One region of the Asaia sp. As-1742 genome, then DNA from elsewhere that is predicted to be linked to it. Evidence: riboswitches for the same ligand, from Rfam matches in the RefSeq annotation. Region 1 holds a riboswitch; the other holds the start of a gene.
The links. A riboswitch is a leader RNA that binds a small molecule or an ion and turns the genes downstream of it on or off. The one in region 1 is predicted to bind cobalamin.

Region 1 (4,575 bases):
CGGGGCAACGGTGTTGGAGCGAATACCCTTCTCACCAAGCAACTGCGCAAGTCCGCCGCTGAAGTTCTGGATGGCGGCTTTGGTGGCAGAATAAGCGAGCAGACGCGGCTTGGGGCTGTCCGCATTGACCGAGATGGTATGAATGATCGAGGCGCCGCGCTTCATATGGGGAACAGCGTGACGGGTCAGACGGAATGTCGCGCCGATATTGGTGGCAAACGTATCGTCCCACTCATCTTCCGAGATGTCCTCAAGAGCGAGGCGTTCGACCTGGAAAGCGGCGTTGTTCACCAGAACGTCGATGCGGCCGAAGGCCGAGACTGTCTCATCGATCACGGATTTGCAGATCTCGCGTGACTTCAGGTCGCCGGGGAGCAGCAGCACCTTGCGGCCCGCCTTTTCGATCCAGGCAGCTGTTTCCGCGGCGTCGTCGGCTTCCTCGTCAAGATAGGACAACGCGATGTCGGCGCCTTCGCGCGCAAATCCGATGGCGACTGCACGACCTATGCCTGAATCGCCACCTGTAATGAGGGCAATCTTGCCCGTGAGACGACCTGAGCCCTCGTAGCTCTCCTCACCATGATCGGGGAGGGGCGTCATGGCTTTGGTCTGACCGGGGATGCGATCCTGAAGAGGGGTATCGAAGGGGGGCTTTGCGTAATCGGTCATGGTGAGGCTCCGTTTTCCGGGCAGCGGTCAATTGCCACAGGCTGCGCGTTGCACCCTATTCATCGCGAAAACGTGAGGTCTAGTTTCATGGCAAAGCGTGTCGCGGCGCTCATGAGGTCAGGAATGGGCTTTCGTAAGGCCTTGCACAGGGCATCCTGAGGGCCTGTCACGGATCAGCTGGACGATCGTGACAGGCCGGTTTTCATCAGGCTGAACGGATCAGCTTGTGATTGACGAATTCCTCGATCCCGTTGGAGGAAAGCTCGCGGCCATAGCCGGAATTTTTGACCCCGCCAAACGGCAGTTCCGGAGCGGTGCCCGTCACATCATTGATGAACACCATGCCGGTCTCAATGCGCTCGGCAAGCTTGCGACCACGCTCGACCGAAGCCGTATGAACGGAACCTCCCAGACCGAACGGAGAGTCATTGGCAAGCGCGATAGCGGCATCGTCATCGGCCACCGGGTAGACAATGGCGGCGGGACCAAAGATCTCTTCGTAGAAAATCGGGTTATCCTTGGTGACATGCGTCAGCAGGGCCGCCTGCATGAAAAAGCCCTCGCGGTCGAGCCTCTTGCCGCCGGTGACGAGCTTTGCCCCGTGATCCACTGCCTTTTCGACCTGGCTCAGTGCGAGCTTCATGGCGTTTTCGCTGCTCATCGGGCCGTGAGTGACGCCCTGTTCCAGCGGATCACCATAGCGGAATTCGGCCAAGGCGTCGGAGAGACGACGCACGAATTCGTCGGCCAATGATTCATGAACGATCATACGCTTGGCGGCGGTGCAAACCTGACCGTTATTGGACATGCGCCCTGCCACGGCACGGGGGATGACCTCATCGAGATTGGCATCGTCGAGCACGATGAACGGATCGGAGCCGCCGAGTTCGAGCGTGGTCTTTTTCAGGGCCTTGCCAGCCTGTGCGGCGACAGCACTGCCTGCACGCTCACTGCCGGTCAGGGCCACGCCACGCACTTCAGGGCGCGCAATCAGTTCTTCCGACACATCATTGTCGATGAACAGATTGGTCCAGGCTCCTTTGGGTGCCCCGGCTTCGAGGAACAGCGCCTCGAAGGCGAGGGCGCATTGCGGCACACCCGGTGCATGTTTGGCGAGCACGACATTGCCGGCCATCAGGTTGGGACCTGCCACGCGTGCAAGCTGGTAGTAAGGGAAGTTCCAGGGTTCAACGCAGTAGATGACACCCAGAGACTGGCTCAGAACCGTCGCACGACCTTCCGAGACAGGGATCTCACGCGGGGCTAGGAATTTCTCGGCGTTTTCGGCGTAATAGGCGAGGATCTTCGCAGAAAGTTCGGTCTCGGCGATGGCCTCAGGCAGAACCTTGCCCATTTCGATGGAAATCAGTCGGGCGTATTTTTCCTTGTTTTGCTCAAGGATCTGCGCCGCCTTGCTGATGATGGCCTTGCGCTCGGCAAAGCTGCGGTGACGCCAGTCACTTCTGTAGAATTCATGGGCAGCCTCGAGCTTTTCAAAGGCCTGTGCCTTGGTGTGAAGGTCGAACTCGCGCTCGGTTTTGCCTGTGGCGGGGTTGATCGTACGATAGGCGCTCATCGTTTTCTGCTCCCGTTTATCTGATGTCCGACGCATGGCCGAACCAAAGTCACGGTCCAACAAATGCCTGGAAAGGCGCATGGTTTCCCTCGATGGAGTAGCAATATCGGTCGGGCAACCCCTGAAACGCACGGTTTGGGCATGGAAGAGACACTCGCATAAAGGCCGTTGAATGCTGGCTTTCGCCTGGTTGAAACGGTAGGGTCGAGCCCGTCGAGGGTCTTGCGCGAGTGAGTGAAAAGGGAATGTCGGACGGGCTGGCTGATCCTGAAAGGATCGGGCACGAGGCGGCAGCTGTCCCCGCAACTGTGAGCGGTGAGCGCCCTGCCGGAACCACTGGGTGCAGGTCATCCGGGAAGGGGCAGGGGAGCGATGAACCGTGAGCCAGGAGACCTGCCCTTGTCATGTCTGACGGCCAGACCGGACGGGATGATCCGGTTGTTGCGGAGAGCCCTTCTCGTGAACGAGTTTACCCTGCCTTCTGACGTGCCGCGACGTGCACGAAATGCTGTCAGGCCTGCATTGAGTTCTCATCGGGGATCTTTGATCGGGCACAGAGGGAGCCAGAGATGAGCGCTGAAACCTTGCCGGTGTCTCCGCCGTCGCTGCGCTGGCGCATTTCCCTGCTGGGGATTGGTCTGCTTATGGCCAATATGGCGCTCTGGGTCTGGACCTTCGTGATGTTTCGCGATCGGCCCTTGCTGCTTGGCAATGCCCTGCTGGCTTATGGTTTTGGCCTGCGTCATGCTGTCGATGCCGATCATATCGCCTCGATTGACAACGTGACACGCAAGTTCATCCAGATGGGGCGTCAGCCGCTGCTGACAGGGTTCTGGTTTGCCATCGGCCATTCCCTGATTGTTGTGCTGGCGGCGCTGGGTACGGCGTTGCTGTCACAGGCGATGCAGGATCGTTTTGGCGCGTGGCGTGATATCGGTGGCATTGCCAGCACGCTTGTCTCGGCGGGCTTCCTGTTTGCCCTGGCCATCACGAATTTCATTGTCCTGCGCGGCGCCTGGCGCGCCTGGCGTCACATACGGGCAGGCGGGGCGATTGAGGAGGTCGACCCAGAAGCACTTCTGAACCGGGGCGGAGTGCTGTCGCGCCTTCTTTATCCGCTGTTCAGACTGGTCTCGCGCAGCTGGCATATGGTGCTGCTTGGCTTTCTGTTCGGCCTCGGCTTCGATACCGCGACAGAGGTTTCGCTTCTGGGGCTGTCTGCCTCGCAGGCGAGCCGGGGTGTTTCGGTTGCGGCGATCATGATCTTTCCTGCCCTGTTCGCTGCGGGCATGGCCCTTGTCGATACGGCAGATGGGGTTCTCATGCTTGGGGCCTATCGCTGGGCCTTTGTCGATCCGTTGCGCAAGCTGCGCTATAACATCATCATTACCCTGATCTCGGTGATCGTGGCTGTCGGGATTGGCAGTATCGAGACGCTTCGCCTGCTGGGTGACCAGATCGGTTTTGAAGGATGGTTCTGGGGCATGGTGGCCTCTGTCAGCGACAGTTTCAACCAGATCGGGTTTATCGTGATCGGGCTGTTCGTGCTGGCCTGGATGCTGTCCCTGATTTTCAGCCGGGTCGATGCACGGCGCAAAAACTGACGAAGAACTCATGGTCTCGCCACACCAGCAGCCGAGACCACAACCGGCCACGGGCGTTCCGTTCAGAAATGGGCGCCAATGCGCATCTGAAAGGCGCGACCAATAAGCGCCTCATAATAACGTCCTACGCTATAGATGCCTGCATCGCGTGGCAGGGCGTCGGTGATGTTGTTCACCACGAAGCTGGTTGAGAAATGCTCGGTTACGGCATAGTCGAGTGAGAGATTAAAATAGGCGAAGGCCGGGCGTTTGTTGCCCTCGAAGCGCGTGGTCGGTACCTGAAGGGCCACGAGGCTCGGGCCATACCAGATGGTCTGCCACTGGGCGTTGAAAGGGCCGCGTATCCACGTGGTGTTAAGCGTGAAATTGTCATTGGGCGCGGCGATATCACCCGAAAGCAGATAGGTGCTTCCGGCATAATTGCGCGTGCTCTTGACGTAATGCACGTAGTTGCCCCGAAGGTCGATTGCCCCCGAGCCCTCAGGCAGACCCAGACGGGAGAGGGGGGTGTTGTACTCTATCGTCGTCTGAAGGGCCTGGGTCTCGTAGCTGGCGATATTGTAATAGCCGGAGCGGAAAGAGGAAATCTGGCCAGATGAATCCCGGGTGAATGTCGAGCAGAAGCGATTATTCGGGTAGATGCCGGTGTCGTAACAAGCATTGAGCAGGTCATTGGCGCTCAGATAGGTGATGGCATCAGAAACCCTGACATCCACGAATGAGGCT
Region 2 (4,575 bases), on a different contig from region 1:
ATCCCGAGCGCCTTCAGGAGGCCGGGGTGACCTGGAAATTCTACCAGGAATACGACAATTTTGGCGACAATCCCCTCGCCTCCTTCAGGCAGTTCCGTAATCTCGACAAGCAGGACTGGCGATATCGTCAGGCGCGCGCGGTCGTTCCGGGCTCAAACAAGGAGAACATGCACGAACTGGAAGGGCGCTACCTGCTGGAGGCCTTCGAGAAGGACATTGTCGATGGAACGCTGCCTCAGGTGTCGTGGATCGTCCCACCGGCGGCCCTGTCGGAGCATCCCGAAGCGCCGCCCGGCTTTGGCGAGCATCTGATTTCCAAGCTGATCGACATTTTCGTTCGACATCCCGACACATGGGCCAAGACCGTTTTCATTCTGAATTACGATGAGAATGACGGGTTTTTCGACCATGTACCGCCGCCCGTTCCCTCATCGCAAATAGCGACTGGCCAGCTTCCGGACGGTGAGGCCTTTCACGGCGAGCCGGTCGGCCTCGGGCCCCGCGTACCCGCCCTGATCATCTCGCCCTGGACGAAAGGCGGGTGGGTCAATTCTCAGGTGTTCGACCATACGTCGGTCATCCGGTTTCTGGAGCAGCGGTTCAATGTTCCCTGCCCGACCATCACACCTTGGCGGCGTGCGGTTTGCGGCGATCTGACCTCTGCCTTCGATTTCAGCAAGCCTGATGCGAAGTGGTCCGTGGCTCTTCCTGACACGAGCGCGTATCTGCCCCAGACACGAATTTCCTGTGCACACCCTCCCCCGCTCGTACCGGAACATGGCAGCCTGCCCCTGCAGGAGGCGGGTCAGCGTCCGAGCCGGGCTCTGCCTTATCGCTTCGCCGTCACAAGCCACGCCGATGCGCCGACGAAACTGGTCTTTGCCAACACGGCTGAGCAGGGTGTGGCTTTTCGTATCCGTCAGACGGGTGAGGCAAGCCAACATCTGACCGTTGCAGGCAAGACAACGGCTGTGTTCCACTGTGCTGCCTCAGGCACGGTCGAGATATACGGGCCGAACGGGTTCTACCGTCTCCATGATCCCGAGAGCCGCATCGGCCTGACGTCACAGGCGAACGGGAGCAGCCTGCAGCTGTCCTTAAACTGCGCGGGACAGGGGACCGGTGCAAACGAGCCCGTCGTGCTCTTGCTCATCGATCACTACACCGGGCAGCGACAGGACCTTTCCTTACAACCGGGGCAAATTTTGCAACACACCATACCGGTTGCCGCGAGTGACCACTGGTACCACGCCGATTGCGTCACCCGTTCGGGCAAGCTTGTTCTCTCTCTCGCGGGTCATGTCGAAAACGGATCGCCCAGCCGGTCGGACCCGCATTTCGGGCGTGGGAACCCGGCCTGAAAGCCTGTCTCATCAGGAAAACGACGTGCGTAATGCGTGGCGGGGGCGACACAGCGATAGTCGCCTGGATAGAAACAGAACCTCTTCAAGGCGTGACCCTCTCGCTCCCCAGCGCGTGGAGCACGTCTGTGCCGTCGCACGCCTGCGCACCCAAGGCCCTCAGCGCTGTCGCAAAATAGACGCAAGGAAAAGCCAAACTATAGACCAGGACCCACGCAGCATTGACAGCACGAGTTGTAAAGCTAGGGTCCGATCCGATGGTGTCCCGGAGACGGGATGAAAAGGGAACATGGTCGAACGCCATGACTGCCCCCGCAACTGTAGGTGAAGAGTGTGCGAACGTGGACCCGCCAAGGGTTCAGCCACTGGGACTATCCCCCCGGGAAGGCCAGTTCGCACATCATGACGCACAAGTCAGGAGACCTGCCATCACACGGGGTCACGGACGAGAACCGGCGGGCGGGGTGTCCTGCAGGTGGCAGGGGAAACACTGCCCATCGTAGTGACGTGAACACGGGATAGAACACATATCATGCGCCCCATGCGCTCACTCAGGGCTTGTCTTCTCACCGGCATCTCTCTCGCGCCTGCACTTGGCCTTCTGCCGCTTTCACCTGCTGCCCTCGCTCAGGAGCAAGGCAGCAACGACGAGTACATTACGGCTCATGGTGAGAGTACCGGCCTCAAGGCACGCCCAGCCATAGGCGGTCGGCTCGGACTCAGCCTCCAGCATAATCCGGCCTCGATCTCGATTATCGATCAGAAGATCATCTCGCAGCGCGGCTATGTGCATGCCGAAGATGCTGCCGATTTCGCACCGGGTGTGACCTCCGGTGGCTCGCCCGGCAATCCGGCCCAGCTCATGATGCGTGGTTTCAGCGGCAACCAGGTGCTGATCCTGCGCGACGGCTTCTATTTCGGTCCCACGACCATGGTGAACCGGCCACTCAACGCCTTCAATCTCGAGGCGGTCGAGATCCTGAAAGGCCCCTCCTCCGTTCTTTATGGCCAGGGTGCCGTCGGCGGTACTGTGGATATGCGCACGCGTACGCCGGACATGGATCATGTGCGTGCCAACGCCCTGCTCTCCTACGGGAGCTTCAATAGCTGGAATGCAGGCATTGGCGGGTCAGTGCCCCTCACCCGTACCCTGGCGATACGAAGCGATTTCAGCCGGACCTCGTCTGATGGCTATGTCAAAGGCGCCAACCCGCGCAGCAATGACTGGACCACCACGCTTCTGTGGCATCCGGACACGAAGTTCACGGCACGTATTACTGTTGATTACCTGACCGATAATCTCTCAACCTATTACGGAGCGCCGCTCGTACCGGGCTCTGCTGTAAATGACGCAGCTGGTGGGCTACTCCATTCAACTCAGGGCCTCGTCATCAGCCGAGCCTCGCTATGGCGCAACTACAATGTAGCCAACCCGCGGGCGAGCTCCGTCGATGCGACGCCGACGCTGCATCTGGACTGGGCTGCCAGCGACCATGTCTCACTGCATGACAAGGCCTATTTCCTGTATGCCAAACGTCGCTGGGACAATGCCGAGACCTACAGTTATGTCGCGTCACCCGGCGCCACTAATGCGAGCGGACAGGCAATCACGCCCGGCCGGATCGGCCGCGATCGTTTCTATGTCTATCAGAACCAGCATCAGCTTGGAGACAGCGTCGATGCCCGTTTCGATTATCCCCTGTTCGGGTTACGCAATCGCCTCGTGATTGGCGGAGATGCCTACTACATTCGCTTCATCCGCAATCGCGGCTTTCCCGATGCGGATTATGCCGACAGCGTCTCATTGACGAGCCCTGAAGGTGGCGCACTCGGGTCATTTGCCGGGGAGTATCCCTACCGTAAATCTCCCACGACCATGATCGACGCGGGCCTCTTTCTTGAGGATACCCTCTCGATCACCGACAGGCTGCGGCTGGTGGGAGGGTTCAGATATGACTGGCTTTCGCTCGACAGGCAGAACTTCAACCAGAATGGCCAGTTCAATGCGTCCACCAGCTTCAAGGGGCATTACAATCCGGCCAATTTCCGCATAGGTCCGGTCTTCGACCTGCTGCCCAATCTGAGCCTGTATGGGGTTTATACCACGGCTGAAGACCCACCGGGCTCCAATCTCTTCCTTGCCAATCGAGGGCAATTCTCCCGATTGAGTCACTCACGTCAGGGAGAGATTGGGCTCAAGGCCAGTGCTCTCTCGGGACGGCTCGTCACAACCCTGTCCTTCTACGATATCCGTCGGACGAGAGTGCTCGTCCAGACCGGACAGGACAGTGTCTCGACAGTAGGCAGCCAGAAATCGCGCGGTATGGAGTGGCAGGCCGATTGGCGCATTGACCGGCACTGGAGCGTCTCGGGGAACGTGGCCTATACCTATGCCCGTTACGGCACGTTCTTCCCGAATGCCTCGACCGATGCGAGCGGCAATCAGGTTCCGGACGTTTCGGCGGTAACGGCCAATCTATGGGGCGTATGGTCGAACGTCTTCGACCTGCCGCTCGATCTGGGTGCGGGCATGCGTTACGTCTCGGCACGCAAGGGGGACTATGCAAACACCCTTACGCTCAAGGACTATGCTCTTGTGAACGTGTTTGCTGGCTGGCATGTCTATAGGGGGATCACCCTGTATGGCCGGATCGATAATCTTGCCAACAAGCATTACGTGCAATGGGCGGACACCAGCTATCCAAGCGAGGTCCTGATCGGCGCGCCGCGCTCATTCACGATCAGCATGCAGGCCGCACTGTGAGAACGATGGGGGGGGTGATTACGCCCCCCTCCCTATGCCGGGTGCACGCTTCCCCAAGAGGTGGTAGAGAGGCGCGGCGCGTCAACCCTTATTGGGACAGAAGCTGATACCACGGATAAGTATCGCTCAAAGTAAGGGCCGACGAGAAAGATCGAGGCAATATTGTGAGCGGTGCGGAACGAAGGAGCGCAAAATCATCCGGCAAACTGGCAGGATATGGTTGGAGGGATCAGCGATGCGGCTGATCAACAGAGTCACGTGACATGGCGAGTTGCGTTCACCCTGACAGCACGTGAGCCCATGCTTGCTTGCATCGATCAAAAGAGCCCTGAGCATAAAATGCCTCGGATAGTTCACAGCCCGTTGTGCGAACACCAGCAGTTCCGTGCATAGTCACAAGCGTCAAGAATTAATACATCAAGGTGTAAGAAACAGTTATAGTGCGCTCAA

Region 2: it holds a riboswitch for cobalamin, as region 1 does, so the genes downstream of both, F3J08_RS11085 (TonB-dependent siderophore receptor) here and F3J08_RS03840 (HoxN/HupN/NixA family nickel/cobalt transporter) in region 1, are expected to answer to the same signal.

What each region holds. Positions count from the first base shown of each region.
Region 1 is NZ_VWWA01000002.1:248,808-253,382, forward strand. It holds gene F3J08_RS03830 (SDR family oxidoreductase) at 1-669, opposite strand, end outside; gene F3J08_RS03835 (NAD-dependent succinate-semialdehyde dehydrogenase) at 875-2,245, opposite strand; cobalamin riboswitch at 2,446-2,661, shown strand; gene F3J08_RS03840 (HoxN/HupN/NixA family nickel/cobalt transporter) at 2,815-3,849, shown strand; gene F3J08_RS03845 (TonB-dependent receptor domain-containing protein) at 3,912-4,575, opposite strand, start outside.
Region 2 is NZ_VWWA01000006.1:121,567-126,141, forward strand. It holds gene F3J08_RS11080 (phosphocholine-specific phospholipase C) at 1-1,361, shown strand, start outside; cobalamin riboswitch at 1,603-1,807, shown strand; gene F3J08_RS11085 (TonB-dependent siderophore receptor) at 1,894-4,125, shown strand.